Regions from separate parts of the Geodermatophilus sp. SYSU D00708 genome, predicted to be linked through region 2. Evidence: riboswitches for the same ligand, from Rfam matches in the RefSeq annotation. Region 2 holds a riboswitch; the other holds the start of a gene.
The links. Region 2 has a riboswitch for S-adenosylmethionine ahead of ACI79D_RS09340 (GNAT family N-acetyltransferase). Riboswitches for the same ligand answer to the same signal wherever they lie in the genome.

Region 1: another riboswitch for S-adenosylmethionine. It lies ahead of thrC (threonine synthase); the one in region 2 lies ahead of ACI79D_RS09340 (GNAT family N-acetyltransferase).

The regions. Positions count from the first base shown of each region.
Region 1 is NZ_JBJGYS010000003.1:155,177-169,512, forward strand. Features, by position in the region: gene ACI79D_RS04220 (alpha/beta fold hydrolase) at 1-591, shown strand, start outside; gene ACI79D_RS04225 (ABC transporter permease) at 672-1,541, shown strand; gene ACI79D_RS04230 (HAD hydrolase family protein) at 1,616-2,437, opposite strand; SAM riboswitch class I at 2,497-2,625, shown strand; gene thrC (threonine synthase) at 2,638-3,939, shown strand; gene ACI79D_RS04240 (cold-shock protein) at 4,139-4,339, shown strand; gene groL (chaperonin GroEL) at 4,689-6,314, shown strand; gene ACI79D_RS04250 (fibronectin type III domain-containing protein) at 6,619-8,631, opposite strand; gene ACI79D_RS04255 (glucose-6-phosphate dehydrogenase) at 8,972-10,381, opposite strand; gene ACI79D_RS04260 (DUF72 domain-containing protein) at 10,484-11,275, shown strand; gene ACI79D_RS04265 (hypothetical protein) at 11,276-12,097, opposite strand; gene ACI79D_RS04270 (Gfo/Idh/MocA family protein) at 12,184-13,182, opposite strand; gene ACI79D_RS04275 (DUF4031 domain-containing protein) at 13,219-13,527, shown strand; gene ACI79D_RS04280 (HD domain-containing protein) at 13,466-14,125, opposite strand; gene ACI79D_RS04285 (ArgE/DapE family deacylase) at 14,122-14,336, opposite strand, start outside.
Region 2 is NZ_JBJGYS010000008.1:86,540-100,875, forward strand. Features, by position in the region: gene ACI79D_RS09295 (PP2C family protein-serine/threonine phosphatase) at 1-1,451, opposite strand, end outside; gene ACI79D_RS09300 (DUF1905 domain-containing protein) at 1,558-1,863, opposite strand; gene ACI79D_RS09305 (Na+/H+ antiporter) at 2,004-3,641, shown strand; gene ACI79D_RS09310 (dihydrofolate reductase family protein) at 3,679-4,236, opposite strand; gene ACI79D_RS09315 (SDR family oxidoreductase) at 4,379-5,233, opposite strand; gene chrA (chromate efflux transporter) at 5,358-6,731, opposite strand; gene ACI79D_RS09325 (chromate resistance protein ChrB domain-containing protein) at 6,753-7,184, opposite strand; gene ACI79D_RS09330 (Chromate resistance protein ChrB) at 7,181-7,657, opposite strand; gene ACI79D_RS09335 (FAD/NAD(P)-binding protein) at 7,711-9,630, opposite strand; SAM riboswitch class IV at 9,839-9,950, shown strand; gene ACI79D_RS09340 (GNAT family N-acetyltransferase) at 10,292-10,825, shown strand; gene ACI79D_RS09345 (amino acid ABC transporter permease) at 10,822-11,799, shown strand; gene ACI79D_RS09350 (amino acid ABC transporter ATP-binding protein) at 11,796-12,593, shown strand; gene ACI79D_RS09355 (ABC transporter substrate-binding protein) at 12,738-13,715, shown strand; gene ACI79D_RS09360 (ABC transporter substrate-binding protein) at 13,735-14,336, shown strand, end outside.

The DNA.
Region 1 (14,336 bases), on a different contig from region 2:
CGACCGGCCGAGCACGCGCACATGGACGAGGCGATCGAGGTCGCCGGCCTCGGCGCGGCGATCGACCGCCCGGTCCGCCGGTACAGCCAGGGCATGCGGCAGCGGGTCGCGATCGCCCAGGCGATGCTGGGCCTGCCCGACCTGCTGGTCCTCGACGAGCCGACCAACGGGCTGGACCCGCCGCAGATCCACGCCATGCGCGAGGTGCTGCGCTCCTACGCCGCCACCGGCCGCACGGTGATCGTCTCCAGCCACCTGCTCAGCGAGATCGAGCAGACCTGCAGCCACGTCGTCGTCATGGCCAAGGGGCAGAAGATCGCCCAGGGCACGGTGGAGGAGATCGTGGGCACCGGCGGCGCCGTGCAGGTCGGCCTCGCTGACGACGCCGCCACCGACCGGGCGGCCGCCGTCCTCGCGGCGCTGCCCGGGGTGTCGGTGGAGCGCACCGACGAGGGTCTGGTCGCGGAGCTCGACGGCACGACCCGCGCGCGGGCGCTCCAGGCGCTGGTCGAGGCGGGCGTCGAGGTGGACGCGTTCACCCCGCGCCGCCGGCTGGAGGACGCGTTCCTGGCACTGGTGGGGGAGTCGTGAGCACCGTCGAGCACGACGGCCGGGGGAGCACCGCAGGGAGCGCCGGCGACCGAGGAGCGGATCGAGACCGGAGTCGAGCGATGGACACAGCGCACGTCCAGCCGACCGGGGCGGTCGCCGGCTACCGGCCCGAGCGGACGCTGAGGCTGTCGGTCGAGCTGAGCCGGCAGTTCAAGCGGCGGCGGACCATCGGCGTCTTCGCGCTCATGGTGGCGCTGCCGCTGATCCTGATCGCCGCGCTGCAGCTGGGAGCGAGCGAGGAGGCCGCGGAGAACGGCCGGCTCAACCTGGTCGACGTCGCGACCTCCAGCGGGCTGAACTTCACGCTGTTCGTGCTGTTCGCGACGACGAGCTTCTTCCTCGTCGTGGTCTACGCGCTGTTCTTCGGCGACACCGTCGCGGCCGAGGCGCAGTGGGGCTCGCTGCGCTACACGCTGGCCACCCCCGTGCCGCGGATGCGGCTGCTCCGGCAGAAGTGGTACGCCGCCCTGGTGCTGTCGCTCGGCGCGATGGTCGTGCTGGTCCTCACCGGGATCGTCGCCGGCGGCATCGCCTTCGGGTTCGAGCCGATCCAGACGCCGATCGGGGTCAGCCTGCCGCAGGGGGAGGGGCTGCTCCGGCTGGCCGGGATGGTCGCTTACCTGGCCGTCCACCTGCTCGTCGTCGGCACCCTGGCGTTCTGGTTCTCCACCGTCACCGACGCGCCGCTGGCGGCCGTCGGCGGTGCGGTGTTCACCATGTTCGTCTTCGCGATCCTCGACCAGGTCGAGCAGCTCGGGTCGATCCGGGACTGGTTCCCGACCGCCGAGGAGTTCGCCTGGACCGACCTGCTGCAGACCCCGATCGACTCCGGGGACCTGTTCCGCGGCGTCGTCCAGTCGCTGGTCTACGCGGCGGTCTTCACCGCGCTGGCCTTCCGCCACTTCTCGAGACGTGATGTGACCTCGTAAGTGCCCAGCCGGTGGCCCCGTCCAGGGCACCGCCCCGAGCTCGCGAGGGGTGGGGAGGACGGGGCCTTCGACCGCTAGAGCGAGGCGCGGACGGCCTGGGCCCAGCCCTCGCCCATCGCGGCGTCGGTGACCGACGCGTTCGGGACGGCGGCCAGCAGGTCGGCCATGCCGTCGACGGTGGCCCCGTTCGCGGTGATCCACAGCCGGCCGACCGCGGGCGCCATCTCCAGGTCGCTGGCGCTGTCGCCGATCGCCACCGCGTCGTCGGGCGTGAGGCCGCGGCGCTCGAGGTCCCAGGCGACCGCCGCGCCCTTGGAGATCCCGCGGGGCATCAGGTGGTAGACCTGCGGCGGCAGCGCCTCGGGGTCCAGCGTCATGCGTGACGTCGTGTGGATGGCGCCGTTGTCCTTGAGCGTGAGCCACCCCAGCCCGGCGTCGGCCAGGTACGCGTCGACGGCCAGCGCGTCGACCCGGCCCCGCAGCAGCGCGTCGGCCTGGTGCGTGGCGTGCCAGGGCGCGTGCCACTCCAGCCGCCCGGGGTGGCGCGCGAGCAGGTCCTCGACGACGCCCAGCTCGGCCATCACCTCCATCGGGGTCCGGCCGGCGTACTCGGCCGGCAGCTCCCCGTCCAGCCGGTGCACCCCGCGGCCGCCGTCCCAGCTGACCACCGAGCCCAGCTCGGCGATCGCGCCGTCCGCCGCGAAGATGCGGGCCGCCTCGACGACCTGCTCGAACGTGCGGCCGCTGACCAGGACCAGCGCGGCGCCGGACCGGTGCAGGTCCAGCAGCGCGGTCGCCGGGTCGGCGGTCAGGTCGCGGCGCTCGGTGTGCCAGAACGACCCCCGCGGGCCGACCATCGTGCCGTCGAGGTCGGTGTAGACGATGCGCGCTGCCACGCCGCCATCCTGGCCGGGCCGGTGCGGCCCAGGACACGTGGGTACAGTCTCAGGCGTTCCACTCATCCAGAGGGGCAGAGGGACACGGCCCGACGAAGCCCCGGCAACCGCCGCCTGTGCGTCCGCGCAGCGAGAGGTGCCAATTCCGTCCCGCGCGGCTCGACGGCCCGCCGCGGGGAAGATGAGGAGGTAGTCGTCGCATGACCCTGACCGCTCCCGGTTCCCAGCAGGCCGACGCCAGCGCGGGCGGCCCGATCCCCCCGTGCCCGGCGAAGGGCCTGGTCTGCCGCAACTGCGGCGCCACGTTCGGCCTGATCGCCGAGCACGCCTGCGCGGAGTGCTTCGGCCCGCTCGAGGTCGACTACGACTACGACCTGCTCAAGGCCGTCACCCGGGAGCAGATCGAGGCCGGCCCGCAGAACATCTGGCGCTACGTCGCGCTGCTGCCGGTGGGCCAGGACCCGGCCGACCGCGTCTCCCTGGACCCGGGTCTGACCCCGCTGGTCCGCGCCGACCGGCTGGCCGCCGAGCTGGGGCTCACCGGCGGGCTGTGGGTCAAGGACGACTCGGCCAACCCGACGCACTCGTTCAAGGACCGGGTGGTCAGCCTCGCCGCCACCGCCGCCAAGGGGCTCGGCTACAAGAAGATCGCCGCCGCCTCGACCGGCAACCTGGCCAACTCCGTCGCCGCGCACGCCGCCCGCGTCGGTCTGCCCTCGTTCGTCTTCATCCCGGCCGACCTGGAGCCGGGCAAGGTCGTGCAGTCGGCGGTGTACGGGCAGACGCTGGTCGCCGTCGAGGGCTCCTACGACGACGTCAACCGGCTGACCAGCGAGCTCGCCGAGACCGACGAGTTCGAGGACACCGCGTTCGTCAACCAGAACGTGCGGCCCTACTACGCCGAGGGCTCCAAGACGATGGGCTACGAGATCGCCGAGCAGCTCGGCTGGCGGATCCCGGCCCAGGTGGTCATCCCGATGGCGTCGGGCTCGCTGCTGACCAAGGTGGACAAGGCCTTCCGCGAGCTCACCGCCGCGGGGATCGTCGAGGCCACCGAGTGGACGATCTTCGGCGCCCAGTCGGCCGGCTGCGACCCGATCGCCACCGCGTTCGAGCAGGGCTGGGACGTCGTCAAGCCGGTGAAGCCCACGGGCATCGCCAAGTCGCTCAACATCGGCAACCCCGCCGACGGCCCCTACGCCCTCGACGCCATCCGGCGCACCGGCGGCTCGGTGGGCCGGGTGGACGACGAGCAGATCGTGCGCGGCATCCGCGACCTCGCCCGCACCACGGGTGTCTTCGCCGAGACCGCCGGTGGCGTGACGATCGCGGTGCTGCGCCAGCTGGTCGAGGACGGCCGGCTCGACCCGGCCAAGGAGACCGTCGTCCTCAACACCGGCGAGGGGTTGAAGACCCTCGACCCGCTGGAGCCGGTCGTCGGTCCGACCCACCGCGTCGAGCCCTCGCTCAAGTCGGTGCGGGCGGCGGGCCTGATCGGGTGACCGGGTAGGGTTCGGGGCGTTCCCGCGCACGCGTCCCCCGTTCTGGGGAGACGCGTGCGTGAGGTTGCTCTCACCACGGCTTTCGTGCTGTAGCTTCTCCCGCGGTTCCAGTTCCACGTTCGTGTTCGACGGGCGGAAGAACGAGACCCGGCCCCCTGTAGGCGGGGGTCGTCCGCAACGCACGAACGTGGGAGCACACGTGGCACAGGGCACCGTGAAGTGGTTCAACGCCGAGAAGGGCTTCGGCTTCATCGCCGTCGACGGCGGCCAGGACGTCTTCGTCCACTACTCGGCCATCCAGATGGACGGCTACAAGAGCCTCGACGAGGGCCAGCGGGTCACCTTCGAGGTCGTCCAGGGCGAGAAGGGTCCGCAGGCGGACTCCGTTCGCGTCGCCTGAGCCAGCAGGTCCTCATCGAGGCCCGGTCCCCGTCAGGGGGCCGGGCCTCGGTCGTGTGTGCAGGCCGCTGTGGCGACGTCGGGCGCTGGTCGGCAGTCCGGGCCCGGGTGCCGCTGATCAGCGCACACGGTCCCCGGCGGGAACAGTCGCCGGTCACACCCCGTTCTTGCACTCGGCAGGGTCGAGTGCCAGACTCTCGATTGGCACTCGACAGTGCCGAGTGCCAATCAGGTCGGAACGGTGAGGCACTGGTGGGCGGGCCGACGGAGTGCCCGCGAACCGCTGGTGTCGTCCGTCGCGGGCGCCGAACCCGGCCGTGCAGCGATCCATGCATGGAGGACATCACCACATGGCCAAGATGATCGCCTTCGAGGAAGAGGCGCGCCGCGGCCTCGAGCGGGGCATGAACACCCTCGCCGACGCCGTCAAGGTGACCCTCGGTCCGAAGGGCCGCAACGTCGTCCTCGAGAAGAAGTGGGGCGCCCCCACCATCACCAACGATGGTGTGAGCATCGCCAAGGAGATCGAGCTCGAGGACCCGTGGGAGAAGATCGGCGCCGAGCTCGTCAAGGAGGTCGCGAAGAAGACCGACGACGTCGCCGGTGACGGGACCACCACCGCCACCGTGCTCGCCCAGGCGCTCGTCCGCGAGGGTCTGCGCAACGTCGCCGCCGGCGCCAACCCGATGGCCCTGAAGAAGGGCATCGAGAAGGCCGTCGAGTCGGTCACCGAGTACCTCCTCTCGACCGCCAAGGACGTCGAGACCAAGGAGCAGATCGCCGCCACCGCGTCGATCTCCGCCGCTGACCCGGCCATCGGCGAGCTCATCGCCGAGGCGATGGACAAGGTCGGCAAGGAAGGCGTCATCACCGTCGAGGAGAGCAACACCTTCGGCCTCGAGCTGGAGCTCACCGAGGGCATGCGCTTCGACAAGGGCTACATCTCGCCCTACTTCGTCACCGACGCCGAGCGCATGGAGGCCGTCCTCGACGACCCGTACGTGCTCGTCGTCAACAGCAAGATCAGCTCGGTGAAGGACCTGCTCCCGCTGCTGGAGAAGGTCATGCAGTCGGGCAAGCCGCTGGCGATCATCGCCGAGGACGTCGAGGGCGAGGCCCTGGCGACCCTGGTGGTCAACAAGATCCGCGGCACCTTCAAGTCCCTCGCCGTCAAGGCCCCGGGCTTCGGCGACCGCCGCAAGGCCATGCTGACCGACATCGCCATCCTCACCGGCGGTCAGGTCATCAGCGAGGAGGTCGGCCTCAAGCTCGAGTCCGCCGGCACCGAGCTGCTCGGCCGCGCCCGCAAGGTCGTCGTCACCAAGGACGAGACGACGATCGTCGAGGGTGCCGGTGACAGCGACCAGATCGCCGGCCGGGTCAACCAGATCCGCGCCGAGATCGAGAAGTCGGACTCCGACTACGACCGCGAGAAGCTGCAGGAGCGCCTGGCCAAGCTGGCCGGTGGCGTCGCCGTCATCAAGGCCGGCGCCGCGACCGAGGTCGAGCTCAAGGAGCGCAAGCACCGCATCGAGGACGCGGTGCGCAACGCCAAGGCCGCCGTCGAGGAGGGCATCGTCGCCGGTGGTGGCGTCGCCCTGGCGCAGGCCACCGCCGTCGCGTTCGACAAGCTCGAGCTCGACGGTGACGAGGCCACCGGTGCCAACATCGTGCGCGTCGCGCTCGAGGCGCCGCTGAAGCAGATCGCCGTCAACGCCGGCCTCGAGGGCGGCGTCGTCGCGGAGAAGGTGCGCAACTCGGACACCGGTTTCGGCCTCAACGCCGCCACCGGCGAGTACGTGGACCTCGTCGCCAACGGGATCATCGACCCCGCCAAGGTGACCCGCTCGGCGCTGCAGAACGCCGCCTCCATCGCGGCGCTCTTCCTCACCACCGAGGCCGTCATCGCCGACAAGCCGGAGAAGGCCGCCGCGGCCGCCCCGGGCGCCGGCGACATGGGTGGCATGGACTTCTGAGTCCCTGAAGGACCCCTCTGCCCCCACGCCTCGCACGCTCGGCGCGGGACCCTGCAGAGGGGCCGCCTGCAACACCAGCACTGCCCGGCAGGGGCGGTCCCGCACTCCGCGGGGCCGCCCCTGTCGGCGTTCCCGGGCCACCGCGTCCACTGCCTGGTGCGTCGGACATGTCGGCACACCCCGGACACGGACAGGCCGAGGGCCCGCCACCGGGATGGTGACGGGCCCTCGGGTGGGTGTTCGGTCGTGGCGCCTCCCGGCCGGGCTCACCCCTGGCGGGGGTGCGGACCCGGCCGGGCCGGGGTCACCGGACCTCGACGGTGAACGGACCGGCGACGCCACCCAGGCTGGACTTGATCCAGATGGTGGTCGGCGCGGTCGCCGGGGCGGGGTCGAGGACGATCTGCCACGGCCCGGTGTTCTCCGGTGCCTCCAGCGCGCCCACCGTCCCCGACGGGTACCCGGCGATCGGGGTGGCGGCCGGACCGGTGCCCGCGGTGTTCGGGCGATGGACGGTGACCGTCGCGCCCGGCACGGTGCCCGAGCCGCTGATGCGGAACTCGTCGCCGGTCCGGAACTGGGCGAGGGTCAGGCCGATGCTGTCCCCGGGGAGGACGACGTTCACGCCGGGGTTGGACAGCGCCGAGAACTGCGCCCCTGCCGCCGTCTTCGACTGGACCCGGAAGACCCACCGCGTCCCCGGCTCGGACTTCGGCAGACCGCTCACGTCCGCGGTGGTGCCGGTGACGACCACGTCGCGTTCGGCCTGCAGCGCGTTGATGTTCGTCGCGTCCGTCCTCAGGAACGCCCGGACCCGGTACTCGGTGGCGTCGGGCACCGGGTTCCAGGCCAGGCTGACCCGGCCGGCGTCGTTGTTCGGCCCGGAGCCGGCGATGCTGGTGATCGCCAGCCCGCCCGGGGCGACAGCGGCGGCCGCGGGCTTCGGTGACACGACGCCCGTGGCGTGCGCGACGGCACCCGTGGCGTCGATGACCGCGACGTTGACCCGCGTGTTCTCGGCCGTGATCGGGACCGGCGCCGTGTAGATCTTCGCGGTCGCCGACGGGACGTTGCCGTTCGGCTGGGTGGTGACCGCGCTGCCGTCGACGGTGTAGTAGATCGTCCCGGCGTTGGCCGACAGGGTCAGCTGCCGGTCCTCCGCGATGACCGCGGTGTCGCCGCTGAAGGCCGGCGTCGAGGTCAGCTGCAGCGCGGTGCCCTCCGGCGGCGTGGGCTCCGCGGTGCCGGCGAGGGCGAACGGTGCGCCGATCTCACCGTTGACGATCGAGCGGACCTCGATGTCGTACAGGGCGCCGGGGTCGAGGTCGCCGAGGACGACCTGGGTGGCGTCCGCGCCCACCCGGTAGCCCGCCGTCCGCTGGGCGCCGTTGGCGTCGGCCGTCTGGTCGATGGCCTCGACGCTGTAGCCGTCGACCGCCTCGCCGCCCGCGACGGGCGCGGCCGAGTTCCAGGTGATGGTGGCCTCGGACTGGTTGGCCCACACGACGGAGAACTCGCCGGCGGGGGGCTCCGCGCCGGCCGGTCCGGGCGCGCAGCCGGGGGCGCCGCCGCCGACCAGCCCGAACTCCGACAGGGTGAGGCCGAGCTGGGCCTCGACCGTCGTGGCGTCGGCCATCCAGCTCAGCGCGACCTTCTCGCCGTCGAAGACCAGCTGCTGGTCGGACGGCGAGAGGCCCCCGAACGTCACCGAGAACTCGCCGTTGGCCGCGGTGCCTTCGACGGTGTAGCCCTGCGTGGCCGCGGGCGGCTCGTTCGGGCCCCAGCTGATGGCCCGCTCGCCGATGGCGCTGCCGGCCTCCCGCATCTCCGGGTTGACGACCTCGACGGCGAACCGGTTGAGGTCGACGTCCGAGCCGTAGGTCCCCCGGATCGTGACGGTGTTGACGTTGCCCTCGGCCGGCTCGCTGGCGGTCACCTCGGTGACCTCCGCCGAGCTCACCCTCATGCCGTCCACCAGCGGCGAGCCGCTGAAGCGGACCGACACCTCGTCACCCGGCTGGATGTCCGGCGTGACGTCGGTGAAGCACCCGGCGAACGTGCCGTCGCCGTTGGGGGTCGCCTCGTGGTTCCACTCCATGAAGCCGGTCGCGTCGACCTCGCCCGTGGCGGTGCCGACGGTCTGGCCGCCACGGGTGACCGTCAGGGTCGCGGTCTGCCCCGCCTGGGCGGTGTAGCCCTCGATGGCCACCATGTCGCGGGAGGGGAACACCTCGATGTTCCCCGGTCCCGTCGGCGGGGTGCCGGCCGAGGCGCTGGTCGCGAGACCGATGACGCCGCCGGTGGCCGTGGCGGCCACCAGGCCGGCGGTGGCGAGGCGGGTGCGCGTGCTGTGCAGTGACAGTCGCGAGGGGGAGGGAGCCGCATGTGCAGTCCCGCCCCCGCGACCGCCGTGGTGGGTCGGTCGTGTCCTGGTCATGGCCTCTCTCCGCAGTCCGAGCCGTCCTGGCTCCCTCCGACACCGGAGGGTCGGTCAGACGGTCGTCGCACGGAGCGGTGCACGGGGAGCCGCGACGAGGGGGGAGGCGTTCCCCCAATGCGTGGGGCGACGGAGGTCGTACGACCACGGTGGCACCCGCCGTCGGCGGGTCCCCGTCACCCTCCTGACCCGCACCGAGGCCGGGAGGAGGGGGCGGAGGTCAGCCCCCGGTGGGGCCGAGGAGCCACCCGCACGGCTCGGCCAGCGCCCCGGCCTCCTCCGGACCCCACGACCCGGGCGCGTACCGGTGCACCTGCGGCGGGTGCTCCTGCAGCGGGGCGAACGCCCGCCACGCGCTGGCCAGGCCGGCGCTGCTGGTGAACAGGGAGCGGTCACCGGTGAGGACGTCGTGCAGCAGGGAGACGTAGGGCGGCAGCGGCGTCCCGCCGGGGACGTCGGCGAGCTCGAGCGTCGCCGTCGCGCGGGCGAGCGCGAGGTCCGGGCCGGGCTCCTTGGCCACCAGCGTCAGGTCCACCGCGCCGGACCCGGACAGCGACAGCGAGAGCACGTTGCCGTGCCCGGGGACGCCGGTGACCGGCCCCTCCGGCTTGCGCAGGAGCAGGCTCACCCGCTGCTCGCCGGCCGCCATCCGCTTCCCGGTGCGCAGCACGAACGGGACGCCGCGCCACCGGTCGGTGTCCACCCACAGCCGGGCCGCGACGAAGGTGTCGGTGCGGGAGTCGTCGGCCACGCCGTCGATGTCGGTGTAGCCGTCGAACTGTCCGAGCACCACGTCGTCGCCGGGGTCCAGGGGGCGGAAGGAGGCGAGCACCGCCTCCCGCGCGTCCACCAGGTCGGCGGGGGCGAAGCTGGCCGGCGGCTCCATCGCCACCTCGGCGGCGAGCTGGAACAGGTGGGTGACCAGCATGTCCAGCGCCGCGCCCGTGGCGTCGTAGAACTCGGCGCGCTGGGCGACGTCGAGGTCCTCCGGGACGTCGATCTGCACCTGGACGACGTGCTCCCGGTTCCACATCGACTCGAACAGCCCGTTGGCGAACCGCAGCACGTGCAGGTCCTGGGTGCCCTCCTTGCCCAGGAAGTGGTCGATCCGGAAGACCTGGTCCTCGTCGAGGACGGAGTGCACCAGCTCGTCGAGCTCGGCGAAGGTCTCCGGCGACGTGCCGTAGGGCTTCTCGTAGACCACGCGCGCGCCCTCGGCCAGCCCGTGCTCCTGCAGGCCCCGGGTCAGCTTCTCGAACGCCGACGGCGGGACGGCGAGGTAGTGCACCAGCTGCGGGTCGCCGTCCAGCTCGTCGCGGGCCTCCCCGAGCACGTCGAGCAGGCTGCCGGGGTCGGACTCCTCGAAGCCGCCCCCGGCGAACCGCAGCCGGCCGGCGAACTCCTCCCACGGCCCGTCGTCCGGCGAGGGCCCGAACTCCTCGAGCGCCTCCCGCACGCGGCCGGCGAAGTCCTCGTGCGACACGTCGCCGCGCCCGTTGCCGACCAGTCGCCAGTCCTCCGGGAGCAGCCCCTCCTGGGCGAGCTGGAAGAAGGCGGGCAGCACCATCCGGCGAGCGAGGTCCCCGGTCGCGCCGAAGAGCACGAAGACGGTGGGCGGCAGGTCGGGCACGGGTCCTCCTCGCTGCTGGGAGCGTTCGTCCGACAGTGCCCGAGGAGGACGGCGGTCACTCCTCCGCGCGTCGTCCGCACGACCTGCGGGTAGGCGCTGACCGTGGCCGTGGTGATCGGGACGTCGGGGTGGCAGTACCGCGACTGGCGCGGCCGCTTCTACCCGCAGCGCCTGCCGCAGCGGCTGTGGCTGGAGCACTTCGCCGAGCACTTCGCCACGGTGGAGAGCAACAACGCCTTCTACCGGCTGCCGGAGCGGTCGACGTTCGAGGCCTGGCGGGCGCGCACCCCGGCCGACTTCCGGTGGGCGGTGAAGGCCAGCCGGTTCCTCACGCACGTCAAGCGGCTGCGCGAGCCCGAGGAGCCGGTCGCCCGGCTGCTGGAGCGCGCCGCGGGGCTGGGAGAGCGGCTCGACGTCGTCCTCCTGCAGCTGCCGCCCACGCTCAAGGCCGATCCGGAGCTGCTGCGCACCTGCCTGGCGCAGTTCCCGGCCGGCACCCGCGTGGCCGTCGAGCCGCGGCACGACAGCTGGTGGACCGACGAGGTCCGCGCGCTGCTGGAGCGCTACGGCGCGGCGCTGTGTTGGGCCGACCGCGACGAGCAGCCGGTCGCTCCGCTGTGGCGCACCACCGGGTGGGGCTACCTGCGGATGCACACCGGCGCGGCGTCGCCGTGGCCCCGCTACCGGCCGGAGACCCTGCAGCTGTGGGCCGAGCGGCTGGCCGCGACCTGGGGGCCGGACGAGGACGTGCTCGTCTACTTCAACAACGACCCGGGGTGCGCCGCGGTCGTCGACGCGGTGGCCTTCGCCGAGGCGGTCCGCCGGACCGGCCGGACGCCGACCCGCGTGCCGACGTCCGCCCAGGCCACCGGCGACGCCTGGGCAGCGGCCTAGTCAGTCGTCGTCCCCGCCGTGCCGGGAGCGGTCGTCGGAGTCGTCGTCCCGGCGGTCCCGCTCCTCAGCCTCCTCCCGAGCACGCTCCTCGGCCTCGCGCGCCTCCTCGGCGGCCTCCTCGGCGGCATCCTCGGCCTCCTCCCGGGCGCGCTCCTGGGCTTCCCGCGCCTCCTCGGCGGCCTCCTCGGCCTCCTCCCGGGCCCGCTCCTCGGCCTCGCGTGCCTCCTCAGCAGCCTCCTCGGCGGCCTCGCGGGCCTCCTCCTCGGCCTCGCGCGCCACGCGGGCCGGGTCGTCGGAGTCGTCGGGGGAGTGGCTCGCGCCGGCGTCGCCCGAGCCGCGGTCGTCGGTCCCGTCGTCGTCCGTGCCGTCGTGGTGCAGGCCGTCGTCGTCCGTGCCGTCGTCGTCGGTGCTCGGGACGCCCCGGTGCTCCGTGCTGTCGTCGTCCATCCCGTCGGGGCCCGCGTCGCCGGATCCGCGGTCGTCCGTGCCGTCGTCGGCGCCGTCGCGGTCGGTGCCGTCGTCCGTGCTGTCGTCGTCCGTGCCCGTGGTGCCCGCATCGCCGGGGCCGCGGTCGGCGGTGCCGTCGTCGTCGCCGCTGCGGCCGGAGTCGCCGGCCAGGTCGTCGGAGGACGGGACGTCGAACGGGGTGACCGCCTCGATCGCGCCGGCCACGCCGTCCTGGACGGAGCCGGGCAGGGCGCCGGCGGCGCCGGCTCCGGTCACGCCGGCCACGGCGATCCCGAGGCCGGTGGCGGCCTGGACGACCACCGAGGCGGAGCCGAACTTCGCGACGAGTGCGGTGATGCCGTGGAGCAGGAACACGGGGGCTCCCTGAGGGGTGGGTGACGGGTGTCACTCCATCCATCGGCGCCGCGGACGAGAACTTGAACCTTGTAGGAGAACTTCTCCTAACGGAGGACGTCGGGGTCCTCCGCGTGCCGGACCCCCAGCGCCTCGGCGGCCTGCCCGAGCACGGTCTGCACCGACAGGGTGTCGGCCAGCGGCATGACCGCGCTCTCGGTCCGGCCGGCCCGCAGGCACTCGGTCACCTCGGCGATCTCGTGCGCGTAGCCGGTACCGGTCGGCGGGCGGGTGATGGTCTCCGGGTCGGCGCCGGTGCGGTGCAGCACGATCGTGCGCGGGTGGTGGAAGCGGGGGAGGACGTCGATCCAGCCCGCCGTCCCGAAGACCCGGGCCGCCCCGGGCGTCGGGTGCCGCAGCGAGGTGGTCAGCGTCGCCGAGCGCCCGTCGGCCCAGCCCAGCAGGAGCGCGGCGTCGGCGTCGGCGCCGGTCGGGAACCGGGAGCCCGTCGCGGCCACCGTGTCCGGCGTGCCGAGCAGCATCTGCGCGAAGGAGACGACGTACACGCCGAGGTCGAGCAGCGCCCCGCCGCCGAGCTCCAGGGCGAACAGCCGGTCGTGCGGGTCGTAGGCGCGGGACACCCCGAGGTCGGCCTGCACCGAGCGGACCTCGCCGATCGCGCCGTCGGCCACCAGCTCGCGCAGGGTGACGACCACCGGCTGGAACCGGGTCCACATCGCCTCCATGACGAAGACCCCGCGCTCCCGCGCCCGCGCGACCACCTCGGCAGCGCCGCCGGGGGTCGCGGTGAAGGCCTTCTCCACCAGCAGCGCCTTGCCCGCGTCGATGGCGCCCAGCGCGACCGCGTGGTGCTGCGGGTGCGGGGTCGCGACGTAGAGGACGTCGACGTCGGGGTCGGCCAGGACGTCGGCGTAGGACCCGTGCGCGCGGTCGAGCCCGTGCCGCCGGGCGAACGAGGCGGCCCGCTCGGCCGACCGGGAGGCGACCGCCACCGGCCGGGCGCCGGGGACGTGCACGAAGTCGCCCATCACGTTCTCCGCGATGCGGCCCGGCCCCACGATGCCCCAGCGGATCTCGTCGCTCACCGGCACGACGCTAACCGCGCAGGCAGACTGGCGCGTGTGGTGGTGCTGATCGACCCTCCCGTGTGGCCCTGGCGCGGGCGGCGGTGGTCGCACCTGGTCAGCGACGTGTCCTACGACGAGCTGCACGCGTTCGTGGCGGCGGAGCTCGGCATCCCGCGGCGGGCGTTCCAGGGCGACCACTACGACGTGCCGGAGGAGCTGCACGCGGTCGCCGTGGCCGCCGGGGCGCTGCCGGTCGGGTCGCGGGAGCTGCTGTCCCGCCTGGTGGGCGCCGGCCTGCGGCTCAGGAAGGCGCGGGGGGATCGTCCTGCGGGGGAGACCCGGCCCGCGCCCTCAGCAGGCTGAGCTCGGCGGTCAGGTTGGCCCGGGCGCGCGGCGTCCACCCGTCGGCCACCGCGGGCAGCCGGTAGAGCCGCGGCAGCGCCAGCAGGTGCTCGAGGACGGCGATCCGCCCCGCGGTGAACTCGGCGTCGGGGAGGTGCCCGTACTCCTCGCGCACCGCCGAGGCGTAGGCCGCGTAGGCCGCGGGCGGGCCGGCCAGCACCGCGAGGTCCGCGTCGCACAGCACCGCACCGTTGGCGTCGTCCGGCGCGGGGTCGTGCCCGGCGGTCAGCAGCACCAGCCGCACGACCTCCGCGACCCGCTCGTCGGGCACCAGGCCGCGCAGCCCGGCCCGCGCCCGCTCCGCGCTGACCTGCTCGTTGTCGCCGCGCCGGGGGTCGTAGACGACGTCGTGGTACCAGGCGGCCAGCCGGACGGCGTCCGGGTCGCTCGCGGCCTCCGCCAGCTCCCCGACCAGGCCCAGCACGGCGGCCAGGTGCGCGAGGTCGTGGTAGCGGCGGTGCGGCTCGCTCCACGCCGCGACGACGGCCGCCCACTCGGTGCGCGAGGTGGGGGAGTCGCCGGCCAGCTGCGCCCAGGCCTCGAACCCGACGAGGCTCATGCGACCCCGCAGGTGCGCAGGGTCAGCAGCGCGAACGCCCGCGCCGCGGTGACCAGCTCGGCGACCGGCACCCGCTCCAGCGGCCCGTGGGCGAGGTGCAGGTCGCCGGGCCCGTAGTGCAGCGTCGGGATCCCCGCGGCGGCGTAGAGCCGCAGGTCGGTGCCGGCGGAGAGGGCGCGCTCCGGGGGGACGCCGGCTCCGGTGTCGTCGA
Region 2 (14,336 bases):
GTCTCGGCCACCGAGTCGGTGCGCGGGCGGGTCGACTCCGCGCCGAGCAGCGTCTCGGGGGTGGAGCCGAGCACCCGGACGCTGCCGTCGGCGCACAGCAGCACCGGCGGCAGGTGCCCGGCCGAGGACCAGCGCAGCGTGCGCCGCCCGTCCCCCGCCTGCTCCGGGCTCTGCTCGATGCGGGCGATGAGCGCCGTGGCCAGCGTGCCGATGCGCAGCCCGGTGAGGACGCCGTCGACGCGGGTGAGGATCCGCGCCGGCTCCTCCTGCCGGTCGTAGGCGATGCCGCGCAGCATGCTGCGCACCTGCCCCATGGCGGCCGCGGCGTCGACGTTGTGGCCGACGACGTCCCCGATGACCAGCAGCGTGGCCCCGTCGGGCTGCTGGAAGGCGTCGTACCAGTCGCCGCCGACGTGCATCGTGCTCGACGCCGGCACGTAGCGGACGGCGATCTCCAGGCCGTCCGGCTGCGGCGGCGGGGTGAGCAGGCTGCGTTGCAGGGTCTCGGCGACCTTCAGCTGGCGGCCGTAGAGCCGGGCGTTGTCGATGGCCAGCGAGGCGCGGCGGGCCACCTCGACCGCGGTGGCGATCTCCATCTCGCCGTGCGGAGGGCGCTCGCCGGTGTTGACCAGGCCGAGGGCGCCGAAGGTCTCCGAGCGGGCACGCAGCGGCACGATGGTCAGCGACCGCGCGTCCAGCCGCGCCCAGGCCTGGCGGACCCCGTCGTCGGGCAGCGTCGGCTCCACCAGGTCGGGGTCGATGGAGGTCATCTGGACGGGTTCGCCGGTCAGCAGGGCCGCGGTCATGGGGTCGTTCTCGGCGCCGGAGGCCGGCACCCGCCCCTCGAGGTAGTGGTCGAGGTCGGCGAGGACGGCGGGGTCGCGGTGCGCGCGGGCCTCGGAGACCGAGCCGTCGTCCTGCAGGACGCTGACCACGGCCCAGTCGCACAGCCGGGGGACGACGAGGTCGACCAGCTTGCCGATCGACTCCCCCGCGTCCAGCGTGCTGATCATCGCCTCGCTGACCTCGGCCAGGAAGCGCAGCCGGTCGTCCTCGGCCGCGGCGGCCGCGGCCTCGTCCGCGCCGGCCGCGGGCAGCCCCTCCGGCAGCGGGCCGGAGCTCTCCCGCAGGTTCAGGTGCAGCAGGTCGTCCACCCGGACGGCGGTGGCGTCGAGCCAGCGGCCCGCCGGCGGGTAGAAGCCCCGCCAGGTCACCCGCTCCCCCACGCTGCGCGCGTGCAGCAGGAAGCTGTGGAAGATCGTGCCGGCGAGCTCGGGCAGGGCGATCCAGATGTTGCGGGCGACCAGCTCCTCGCGGTGCCGGCCCAGCAGGTCGGCGGTGGCCTGGTCGACCGAGACCAGCGTCCAGTCGGCGTCGAAGACGGCCCGTGCCCGCGGGTCGGAGCCCCCCGCCCCGGCGACGCGCGCCGAGCCCCCGACCGCATCGCTCACGACGTCCCCATCAACTCGGCCGGCGGGATCCCCCGGTGCATGTCGGACGCACAGTACGCCAGTCGGCGGGAGGTCCCGGGCGGGCGACGAGCGGTGGGACGGTGCGTCAGCCCAGCCGCTCCTCCAGGTGCACGGTGACCGGGTCCCCGACCTCCTTGCCGATGGCGGTCCGGACCTCGGCGGTCACCGGCAGCTTGTGCGTGCCGTCGCCGAGGGCCATGAACGAGCTGCGGAACGGGTGGCCGTCGACGGTGCCGCGGACCTTGACCAGGCCGCGGGTGCCGAAGAACTCCGCGGACCCGGGCATCTGCACGTAGGTCCAGCCACCCTGCGAGGGGCTGCGGACCAGCGGCGCGGTGAACTCGACGTCCAGCGGGGCCGGCCCGCCTCCGGTGGGGGACTTCCTGCTCATGGTCGCCGTCCTCTCGAGGGGGGTGGTCCACCGGCTTGGACGGCGGACGGCGGACGAACTCATCGCGCGGCGCACCCCGCCCGACCCGACCTGCCCGCCCGCCGGGCACCCGGAAGACTGCGGAGGTGCACGCGGAGACGATGGTGGTGTTGGTCCTGGCCGCGGTGGCGGTGATCGTGGCGGTCCGCTGGCTCGGCGACCGGACGGGGTTGCCCTCCGCCGCGCTGCTGACCCTGGCCGGCATCGCCTACGCCTACCTGCCGGGCCCCAACCTCACCCTGGACCCGGAGGTGGTGCTCACCCTGGTGCTGCCGCCGCTGCTCTACAGCGCGGCGCTGGACTCCTCGCTCACGGCGATCCGCCGCAACCTGCGCACCGTGGTGAGCCTCTCGGTGCTGCTCGTGCTGGTCACCGCGGTCGCGATCGGGGTCGGCTTCGCGCTGTTCGTGGCCGGCGCGACGCTGGCCGCCGGCATGGCCCTGGGCGCCGCGGTCGCGCCGCCGGACCCGGTGGCCGCGCTCGCCGTCGGCCGGAAGGTGGGGCTGCCGCCGCGGCTGATCACCCTCATCCAGGGCGAGGGGCTGCTCAACGACGCGACGGCGCTGACCCTGCTCAGCGTGGCGGTCGCCGCCGCGGTGGGCGACGGCTTCTCCACGCCCGCGGCCGTGGGGCAGTTCGTGGTCTCCGCGGCGGGGGGCGTCGCGGCCGGGGTGGTGGTGGCCTACGGGGTGCGGCCGCTGCGGCGGATCCGGCGCGACCCGCTGGCGTCCAACGCCGTCTCGCTGGCCACGCCGTTCGTCGCCTACCTGCTGGCCGAGAGCGTGCACGTCTCCGGCGTCCTGGCCGTCGTGGTGGCCGGGCTGATCATCGGCCACAACAACCCCGCCTGGGCGTCGGGCGCCTCCCGCCTGCAGACCGAGGCGGTGTGGCGGCTGGTCGACTTCCTGCTGGAGGGCGTGGTCTTCCTGCTCATCGGCCAGCAGCTGCCCGCCGTCCTCGCGGGGCTGGGCGAGTACGACACCAGCACGATCGTGACCGCGTCGCTGATCACCGTCGGTGTGGTGCTGCTGCTCCGGCCGCTGTTCCTGTGGCTGACCGAGCACCTGCCGCAGTCGCTGCACACCCGCCTCGGCGGTGAGGACCTGGCCGGGGACGACGGCGACCCGGCCACCACCCGCACCCGGCTGTCCGGCCGGGAGATCGTCGTCCTGAGCTGGGCCGGCACCCGCGGGGTGATCAGCCTCGCGGCGATCTTCACGCTGCCGCTGACCACCGACTCCGGCGCGCCGTTCCCGGACCGGGACCTGCTGCTGTTCTGCGCCTTCCTCGCCGTCCTGGTGACGCTGGTGGGACAGGGGCTGACCTTCGCGCCGCTGGTGCGGGCGCTGGGCCTGCGGGCCGACGAGGCCGACCAGGCCCGGCTGCGCAACGAGGCGCGGGCCGCGTCGGTGGAGGCCGGGCTGCGGCGGCTGGAGGAGCTGGCCGCCGAGCAGCACGACCACGTGGACGACGAGGCGATCGAGGGCATCCGCACCCAGCTGGAGGCGCGGCTGGACCGCTACCGGCGGCGGCTGGACGTCCTGCAGGGCGCCGAGGGCGGTGAGGTCCCGCTGTCACCCGAGTACGAGGCGGCGGTGCGGGCGCGCCGGGCCGTGCTGGCCGCGCAGCGCGAGGAGCTGCTGCACTGGCGCGACGTCGGCCGGTTGCCCGACGAGGGCCTGCGCCGGCTGGAGCGGGAGCTCGACCACGAGGAGGGCCGGCTGCCGGCCCGCCGCTGAGCGGGCTGCCGGCCGCAGGGCCGCCGGCCGGTGCGGCTCAGCGGGTCCGGTAGTGCGCGTAGAGCAGTCCGGAGTCGAAGGCACGCTGCTCGACCAGGTCGAGGTCGAGGCGCACGCCGTCGGGGAAGAACCGCTTGCCGCCGCCGACCACGCTGGTCGTGACGAAGAGGTGGTACTCGTCCACCAGGCCGGCCGCGATCGCCTGGGCGGCGAGGTTCGGGCCGTCGACGGTGAGGTCGGAGTCGGCCTCGGCCTTGAGCCGGCGGACGGCATCCGGGTCGAAGGTGCGCTCGATCCTGGTCCGCTCGCTCGACACCGACTCCAGCGTCGTGGAGTAGACGACCTTCTCGGCGGCCTGCCAGTCGCGGGCGTACTGCACGATGTGCGGCGGCGCGTCGGGCAGGGTGTGCGCGGTCTCCCAGAAGACCATCGTCTCGTACATGCGTCGGCCGTAGAGGAACGTGCCGACGGGGCGGAAGGCGTCGCCGATGAAGGTGTGCACCTCCTCGTCCTCGGCGCCGGCGCCGAGGTCGCCGTCGGCTGCCTCGGCGTAGCCGTCCAACGAGGTGATCATCGAGTAGATGAGCTTGGCCATGTCGCCTCCGGGCACGAGCGCGTCAGTTCCTGGGTGGTCCTGGCGGCTGTGACCTGCGCGGGGCCCGCAACTCATCGCTCGGCCCGGCGGCCCGTCGGCTCCCGGCTGCCGGCCCGCCGCTGAGGGGCGGGCCGGCCGGGCCTCACACGAACGGGCGCAGGCCCTCGAGCAGCGGGGTGGTGGGCCGCCCGGCCAGCCGGGAGAGGTCGCCCGGGGTCGCGGCCAGCGCGCCGGCCCGGATGCCGCCGTCGAGGGCGACGACGAAGCCCGCCGTCCCCTCGTCGAGACCGGCCGCGACCAGCGCGGCCCGGTGCTCGTCCGGGCCGAGCCGCTGGTAGGTGACCTCGCGGCCGAGCAGCTCGGCGTAGGCGGCGGCCAGGTCGTCGAAGCTCCACGCGGTGTCGCCGGAGAGCTCGTAGACCGCGTTCTCGTGGCCCTCCGTGCTGAGCGCGGCGGCGGTCGCGGCGGCGTAGTCGGCGCGGGTGGCGCTGGCCACCCGGCCGTCGCCCGCGCTACCGGCGACCACGCCGGTCAGCTTGGCCTGCGCCAGCCCCTGGCCGTAGTTCTCGGTGTACCAGCCGTTGCGCAGCAACGTGAACGGCAGCCCGCTGTCCCGGACCATCTGCTCGGTGGCCAGGTGGTCGGGCGCCAGCACGAGCGGGGTGTCGTCGGCGCCCAGGATGCTGGTGTAGGCGATGCGGGCCACCCCGGCGCGCACCGCGGCGTCCACCACGGCCCGGTGCTGCTCGACGCGGACGCCGGGGACGCTGCCGGAGACCAGCAGCAGCGTGTCGCCGGCGGAGAGGACGGCGTCGAGGGTCGCGGGGTCGTCGTAGTCGATCCGCGCGGTCCGCACGCCCCGGTCGGCCAGGTCGGCCAGCCGCTCGACCGCGCGGCCGCCGGCGACGACGTCACCCGGGGCGACCCCGCGGGCGAGCAACTCCTCGACGACCAGCCGGCCGAGGGAACCGGTGGCACCGGTGACGACGATGGACATGCGGGGACCTCCAGGCAGTGGGGCGGCGCGGGCGCGCCGTGCTCCGTGCCCGAACCCGCGGGACGGCAGCCCTGTTCCCGCCCGGCGGGAGAGCCGCCCAGGTCGAGGGAACGGGCAGCCGCGGCTAGGTGATCGGCAGCCCCGCGAGCCCGGCCGCCAGACCCACCAGCGCACAGACGCCCAGCGTGCGGAGCACCGACCACTTCACGCGGAACAGCAGCACCGCGGCCACCAGCGCGACGACCAGGGGTACCGGCCGCAGCGTGCCGGGGTCGGGGAGCTCCAGGGAGAGGACGCCCCGGTCGACGGCGACGGTCCCCGAGAACAGCGTGTGGACGGCGAAGTAGACGCCCAGGTTGGCGATCACCCCGACGACCGCGGCGGTGATGCCGCTCAGCGCCGCCGACAGCGACCGGTTGCCGCGCAGCCGTTCCATGTACGGGGCGCCGAGCAGGACGAACAGGAAGCTGGGCACGAAGGTCACCCAGGTGACCAGCAGCGAGGCCAGGACGGCGGCGACCCACGGGTCGAGCTCCCCCGGCGCCCGGTAGGCCCCCAGGAAGGCGACGAACTGCACCACCATGATCAGCGGCCCGGGCGTGGTCTCGGCCAGCGCCAGCCCGCGGACCATCTCCCGGGGACCCAGCCACCCGTAGACCTGCACCGCCTGCTGCGCGACGTAGGCCAGGACCGCGTAGGCGCCGCCGAAGGTCACCACCGCCGCGCCGGAGAAGAACAGGCCCTGCTGGGTGAGGGCGCTGCCCGCGCCGGTGAGCAGCGCGACGGCGGCCACCGGCACGCCCCACACCAGCAGCCCGACGAGCAGCACCCGCAGCGTGCGACGGGTGCTGGGCGCCTCGTGGTGCAGCACGTCGTCGGGGACCACCGGCGGCGGGCCGGCGTCGGGGCCCTCGGCCGCCTTCGGGTGGGGCAGCGCGGACGGCCGCCAGCGGCCGAGCGCCCAGCCGGCCACCCCGGCGAGCGCGACCACGACCGGGAAGGGGACGCCGAACAACGCCAGCGCCAGGAAGGCCGCGACCGCGACGACGACCAGGGCGCGGCTGTCCAGGGCCCGCCTGGCCACCCGGACGACGGCCTGCGCGACGATCGCCAGCACGGCGGCGGCGAGCCCGACGAACACCGCGGTGACCACCGTCGTCGTGCCGAAGGCGACGTAGACGGCGGAGAGCGCCAGCAGCGCCACCACGCCGGGCAGCACGAACAGGCCGCCGGCGACCAGCCCGCCGCGGGTGCCGTGCAGCAGCCAGCCGACGTAGGTGGCCAGCTGCTGCGCCTCCGGGCCGGGTAGCAGCGTGCAGTAGTTCAGCGCGTGCAGGAACCGGCGCTGGCCGATCCAGCGCTTCTCGTCGACCAGCGCACGCTGCATGACCGCGATCTGCCCGGCCGGGCCGCCGAAGGTCTGCAGCGAGATGAGGAACCAGGCGCGGACCGCCGTCCGGAACGGGACGGCGGTCCGGGGCTGTGCGTCGGGGTGCATGTCCGTCCGTTCTCGAGCGGGTCAGGCCGGCTCGCGGCCGAGCAGCAGGCGGCGGCGGTGGTACTCGTAGAGCCCGTCGAACAGCGGGCCGGAGACGGCGAGGGTGTGCTCGTCGGTGCCGGTCATCGACAGGCCCCGCAGGAGGACGTCGAGCCCCGGCGCCTCGGGCGCGTCGAACCGCCCGTCGTCGAGGTCGGCCTCGTGGACGGCCTCCGCGATCCGCCACAGCACCGGGTCGGTGAGGTCGTGGCGGCGCAGGACGGTCTCGAACGAGCAGTCGCCGCCGTGGTGGCCGAGGTCGACCCCGCGCATGTCGAACGGGGTCGCGTCGGCCGGCACCTCGGCGGGGTCGGCGACGAACACGAACTCGGCGGCGGGGTCGATGAAGCGCCGGATCAGCCAGGCGCAGGCGGCGCGGTCGATGTGCACCCCGGCGCGGGTCGCCCACCTCACGGCGCGACCTCCACGGTGCCGGCCGCCGCGAGCTCGCGGAGCGCGACGGCCGCCTCCTCCCGTTCGGGCGGGGGGAAGAAGTCCCGCCGGCCGATCGCGCGGAACTCGGTGCGCAGCCGGCGCAGGGCGCGGGCACGGTCGGTCGCATCGCCCACGGCGGCGGCCCGGCACTCCGCGGACAGCGCCCGGTACTCCTCCGAGCGGGCCGCGCTCATGCGGGTCGCCAGCTCCCGCTCCTGCGCGACCGACGCCGGCCGGGCCGTCCACAGCCCGGCCGTGCCACCCGCTGCCAGCACGTCGTCGGCCAGCCACTCCAGCTGCTCCCGGGTGCGCGCGTCGGCCGGCAGCGCGACCAGCCCGTCGGCGAGCTGGGCCACGCCGAGCCGGCGCAGCCGCCGCCACAGCGTCGTCCGCGGGCCGGAGGGCTCCCGCGGCAGCCGGTAGGACAGCAGCACCCACTCCCCGGGCGTCATGCGGTCATGCAACCATGGTTGCAGCGGCCCGTCCAGAGGTCAGCCGGTGGGCGTCACGCGGCCCCGGCGGTGGTGAGGAGGGCACCGGCGGCCAGCCGGCGCCACAGGTCGCGGGCCAGGGCGTCGTTCTGGCGGAAGAAGGGGGCGTTGGTCCGCGGCCGGGCGAAGGCGGCGACCTGCGCGCCGGCGGTCCAGAACCCGACGGCCGACACCCGCTCGCTCGGGGTGCCGTCCGCGGTGACCACCCGGCCGGACGGGTCGACGTCCAGCCGGCCGGTGCGCCGGACGCCGGCGGACGCGGACGGGTCGGCCAGCACCCGCTCCCGCCCCTCGCCGCGCCGCAGCAGGCCGGCGACCACCTCGTCGGGGGTGGCGGCGACGTCCGGCGCGGGCAACCGGGCCTCCACCAGGGTCCGCGCCTCCACCACGCCGGGGACGCTGGACGAGCGGGCCCGGAAGACGCCGGCGTCCTCGTCGAGCACGACCTCGACGTCGGCACCGAGGAACCGCAGCACCCCCGCCTCCGACAGGGCGAGCAACTCCTCCAGGCGCGGGCCGGGCGGGCCGCTGGCCAGGTAGCTGAACAGGTTCATCCACCACCCGGTGAGGTCCTCGGCCTCCGACCGGGGCGTCAGCCGCCCCGCGGCGGTCAGGCCGGCGATCGTGCCGTGGCACTGGAGCAGGGCGGTGAAGACGGCGGCGTCGCTGCTGTGCGCCGGGTCAGCGGACCGGCGCAGGTCCGCCCGCACGTGCCGGCGCACCGTCTCCTGCAGGGCCTCGGGGTCGGCGAAGTGCTGCCCGGCGAGGGGCCGGTCCAGCGCGGCGAGGTCGAACCGGTCGGCCGGGTCGGGGACCGCCCGCTCCACGAGCGCCCGCTCGGCGCGGGGAGCGGCGGCGGCCCAGGCCTCGGCGAACTCCTCCCACGGCATCGCCGTCCGCTGCGGGTGGGCGCGGAACAGTTCGGTGTAGTGCGCCCAGCCGAGCTCCCGCTCGATCAGCGGCGCGAGGTCGGTGCGCAGGTCCAGCGACGCGGCGGGCCCGAAGGCGGCGTCGACGGCGGCCGGCGTGAAGAAGCGCAGCGGCACCGGCGGCCCGCCCCAGGGGTAGGCCAGCTTCGACCGGTACGGCACGCCGCGGCGTGAGCCGACGTGCAGCACCGGCTCCCGCCCGGAGGGCAGGTAGACCAGCCGGCCGTCGCCGTCGCGCTCGAACCGCCCGCCGCGCCCGCTGGTGAGCAGCACCGCGAGGTCGACGAAGGCCAGGCCGGCGCCGCGGACCAGCACGTCCTCCCCCGGCGCGAGCACCGAGAGGTTGAGGTCGGCGGTGTAGCCGGTGGGCAGGTAGGTCAGTCCGTGCCGGGCGGCGACCGCCGCGGTGGCCCGCTCCCCCCGGGTCGGCCGCGCGTCCAGGTGGCCCTGCGCGAGCAGGACGGCGTCGGCGGCGAGCACGGTGCCGTCGGCCAGCCGCACCCGCGCGCCGCCGGGAACGTCGGCCACGTCGACGGCGCGGGTCGCGTGCAGGTGGACGTCGAGCCACGGCGCGGCGTCGGCCACCACGGACTCCAGGACCCAGCCGAGGTAGGCGTTGACCAGCGGCCGGGAGGGGAAGGACGCCGGGCCGAGCCGGCGCGCCTCGCGGCCGACCGGGTCCCCCTCGGGCCGCGAGCGGGCGACGTCGCGGACCCACTCCCACAGCGTCGTCCCCCGCCCCACCGGCCCGTCGGCGACGACGGAGGGGTCGGGCAGCACGGTGACGTCGGCGACCAGGGAGTTGGCCCACAGCAGGTCGGGCTGCTCGGCGCGCCAGACGCGGCCGCCGCCCGGGGGGAAGGGGTCGACGAGGTGGACCTGCAGCCGGGCGCCGGCCGACAGCTCGGGAGCGGAGGCGACGAGCCGCTCGAGGACGCCGATGCCGGTGGGGCCGGCACCCACGACGACGAGGGTGGGCGGGGAGGCGGGGTCGGGCAGGGACATGCGGGAGTGCTCCAGTGCCGAGGGGGGACGGGGGTCGGTCAGCCCTCCGGACACAGCGCGCTGCAGGTGCGGAGCAGGTCGACGTGCCGTCGCTGCGCCAGTTCCGGCCTGGTCACGTCGCCTCCCCTCCTGTCGTCCACTGCCCGCAATGTCTACCAAACCGATCGGGTTTGACGTGATTGTTCCTCGGGATCTATCGTCCCGGCCAGGTCCTGAGTGCCAGCTCCCAGCCCCGGCTCGCTGGCTGGCAACCCTCCGCTGCGACGGGGTGCCCCGGGTGACGACCTGGCGGACGCCTGCCGCGCCCGCAAGTCCGCAGCCCTCCGGGGCCTCGAACGAGGAGCGCCGACCGTGAGCACCGCGAGCACCCGGACCCTCTCCGCCGACCTGGTCGGCCGGCTGACGGTCGACCTGCTCCGCACCGACAGCGCGCTCTGTCGCTGACGCATTCCCTCCCCCGGCCGGCTCCGGCCGGTCCCCCGCGGCCCCGCCCGCTGCTGCCCATCGCGCCCGCGCGGTGCCGGCGGCGCGCCCGCGCACCCCCACCCGCTCGTCCTCCTGGGAGCACCCGCATGTCCCGCACCCCCCTGCTCGGCGTCGAGCTGTCCGACGCCGGGGCCTCCCCCGCCGCCTGGCGGCTGCCCGCCGCCGAGCCGTCCCGGTGACCGCCGCACCCGGGCTCGCCGTCGTCGCGGTCCACCCCGACGACCCGCTCGCCGCACCGCTGTTCGCCGAGCTCCTGCACGAGTACGACAGCCGCTACGGCGACCTCTACGGCGGCGCCGCCGCCGAGCTCACCCGGTACCCGGCCGCGGAGTTCCTCCCCCCGGACGGCGAGCTGATCCTGCTGGTCGAGGACGGCGCCCCGGTCGCCGGCGGCGCCTACCGCCGGCACGCCGACCCTGGCACCGCCGAGGTGAAGCGGATGTGGACCGCCGCGGCGCACCGGCGCCGCGGCCTGGCCCGCCGGGTGCTCGCGGAGCTCGAGGCCCGCGCCGCCGCCCGCGGCTACACCCGCATGTACCTGACCACCGGCCCGCGCCAGCCCGAGGCCAAGGCGCTCTATCTGGCCGCCGGCTGGACACCGCTGTTCGACCCCGCCGTCCCCCGCCCCACCGACCTGGCCACCCTCCGCACCCTGCCCCCCGGCCGGCTCGGGTACGCCTTCGAGAAGTCCCTGGGAGACCCCGCATGACCACGCTCGTGCCGCGGCCCACCGCGGAGACCGCCGCCCCCCCGCCGTCCGGGACGCCCTACGACCAGCTCGAGGTCGTCCCGGCGCGGCACCCCGGCCGCTGGGTGGCCACCGCCGTCGTCGCCGTCCTGCTCGCGATGGTGGTCAACTCGCTGGTCACCAACCCGCGGTGGGAGTGGGACGTCGTCGCCGCCTACCTCACCGAGGAGTCGATCGTCCGGGGCGTCTGGACGACGATCCAGCTGACGCTGATCACCGCCGTCCTCGGCTTCGCCCTCGGCACCGTGCTGGCGCTCATGCGGCTGTCCCGCTCCCCGCTGCTGCAGGCGGTCAGCTGGGGCTACACCTGGGTGTTCCGCTCGGTGCCGCTGATCCTGCAGCTGCTGCTCTGGTACAACCTCGCCTACCTGTACCAGTCGCTGGACTTCGGCATCCCGTTCGGCCCGTCGTTCGCCAGCGTGGAGACGCTCTCGCTGATCGACAAGTTCGGCGCCGCGATCCTCGGCCTGGGCCTGCACCAGGCGGCGTACTCCGCCGAGATCGTCCGGGCCGGCATCCTCTCGGTCGACCAGGGCCAGCTGGAGGCGGCCGCCTCCCTCGGCATCCCGCGGCGCCGGCAGACCACCCGGATCGTGCTGCCGCAGGCGATGCGGTCGATCGTGCCGACGGCGGTCAACGAGGTGATCGGCCTGTTCAAGGGCACCTCGATCGTCTACGTGCTGGCCCTGGGCGAGCTCTTCTACACGGTGAGCGTCATCTACGGCCGCACGCAGCGGGTGCTGCCGATGCTCATCGTGGCGGCGGTCTGGTACGTCGTCCTGACCACGGTGGTCACCGTCGTCCAGTACCACGTCGAGCGCTACTACGCCCGCGGCGCCGTCCGCACCCTCCCGCCGACGCCGCTGCAGCGGCTGCGCGCCAACCTGACCGCGGGGCTGGCCCGGGTCCGTCCCAGCTCCGAGGTGACCCGGTGACCGCCGCCCCCCTGACCACCCGTCCCGGTCGCGTCGAGGTGCACGGCGTGCACAAGTCCTTCGGCGCGGTCGAGGTGCTGCACGGGGTCGACCTGGTCGTCGAGCCGGGCACCGTCACCGTCGTCCTCGGGCCGTCGGGGTCGGGCAAGTCGACGCTGCTGCGCAGCATCAACCACCTGGAGAAGGTCGACCGCGGCTTCGTCGCGCTCGACGGCGAGCTGGTCGGCTACCGCCGCCGCGCGCACCGGGACGGCGACCGGTTGCACGAGCTGCAGGAGAAGGACCTGTTGCGCCAGCGCACCCGGTTCGGCTTCGTGTTCCAGAACTTCAACCTGTTCCCGCACCTGACCGCGCTGGAGAACGTGGTGGAGGCGCCGGTGTCGGCGCAGGGTCGCCGGCGCGCTGAGGTCGAGACGGAGGCGCGCGAGCTGCTCGCCCGCGTGGGCCTGGCCGACCGGGCCGGCGCCTACCCCCGGCAGCTGTCCGGCGGGCAGCAGCAGCGGGTGGCCATCGCCCGCGCGCTGGCCATGCGGCCGGCCGTGCTGCTGTTCGACGAGCCCACCTCGGCACTGGACCCGGAGCTGGTCGGCGAGGTGCTCGGCGTCATCGAGGACCTCGCCCGCGACGGCACCACCATGGTCGTCGTCACCCACGAGATCGGCTTCGCCCGCAAGGCCGCCGACCAGGTGGTCTTCATGGACGACGGCCGCATCCTCGAGGCCGGTCCACCCGAGCAGGTGCTCGACGACCCGCAGCACGAACGGACCCGCGCCTTCCTCGCCAAGGTCCTCTGAAGGACCCCGGTGCGCCCCGCGCCTCGCACGCTCGGCGCGGGCCCCTGCACCGGGGCCGTTCCACCCGATCCCCCGGGCTCCGCATCCCGCGCCGTCCGTCGGTGGCGCGCGCCCGCGCGCCCTCCCCCAGGAAGAGAGAGACCCGTGACCGCCCGTACCCGACGAGCCCGCCTCGTCCCCGTCCTCGCCGCCGTGTCGCTACTGGCGCTCGGGGCCTGCAGCAGCTCCGCGGAGATCGAGGAGCAGGCCCGCGCCGACGAGGGCGGGGAGCGCACCGCACTGTCGGTCGACACCGGCCCCGAGCAGGACCGCATCCACACCACGCCCAGCGAGGAGGCGATCGCCCTGCTGCCCGAGGGCGCCTTCCCCGACGGCGTCCTGCGGGTCTCGGTGACCCAGGGCGCGGTCCCGCTGGCCTTCTTCGCCGACGACAACTCCACCGTGATCGGCAGCGAGACCGACATCGCCACCCTGGTCGCCGACGCGCTCGACCTCGACCTGGAGCTGGTCGTCAACGACTGGTCCAACTGGCCGCTGGCCACCCGGTCCGGCGAGGTCGACGCCACAATCTCCAACGTCACGGTGACCGAGGAGCGCAAGCAGCTGTTCGACTTCTCGTCCTACCGGGTCGACCAGCTCGGCTGGCTGGTCCGGGCCGACAGCGACCTGCAGGTCGACGAGGCCGCCGACATCGCCGGGGTCACCGTCGGCGTGGGCTCGGGCACCAACCAGGAGCAGATCCTGCTCGCCTGGGACCAGCAGAACCGGGACGCCGGGCTGGAGCCGGTGACCATCGACTACTACGAGTCCTACAACGACGCCGTCCTCGCGCTGCAGTCCGGCCGGCTGGACAGCTACTTCGGCCCCAACGCCATCGCTGCCTACAGCGCCGCGGTCTCCCCGGACGACGTCGCCGTGGCCGGCACGGTGAACGGCGGCTGGCCCGACACCGCCAACATCGCCGTCGCCACGGCCAAGGGCAACGGCCTGGCCGAGGCCTTCACCGCCGCGCTCAACTCCGCCATCGAGGACGGCACCTACCAGCAGGTCCTCGACCGCTGGGGCCTGGGTGCCGAGGCGATCGAGCGGTCCGAGACCAACCCGCCCGGCCTGAGCGCCTGAACCCCGCGAGGAGACCACCATGACCCGAACCCGAACCCGGACGGCCGCCGCGCTGGCCGTGTCGTCCGCCGTGTTCTTCTCCGCCTGCACCAGCTCAGCGGAGATCGAGGCCGACCAGCGCGCCGACACCGCCGCGGCCGCGTCCGAGGCCGGCGAGACCGCGCCGGCGCTGGAGGTGGACACCAGCCCCGAGCAGGCCGGCCGGGTCGCCACCGACGAGGACCCCGACGCCGCCGCGCTCGTGCCGGCCGACATCGCCGCGGACGGCACGCTCACCGTCGGCGTCGTCGGCACCGGCGAGCCGCCGCTGGGCTTCCTCGCCGACGACAACGCGACCGTCGTCGGCAGCGAGGTCGACATCGCCTCGCTGGTCGCGGACTCCCTCGGCCTCGAGCTCGAGGTGGTCAACGTGGCCTGGGAGCAGTGGCCGCTGGGCGTGCAGAGCGGGGACCTCGAGGCGGTGTTCAGCAACGTCGGCGTCAACAACGAGCGGCTGCAGCTGTTCGACTTCGCCACCTACCGCCAGGGCGTGATGGCGTTCACCGCGAAGCCCGGCAGCGGGCTGTCGATCACCGGCGCCGAGGACATCGCCGGCCTGACCGTGGCGGTCGGCTCGGGCAC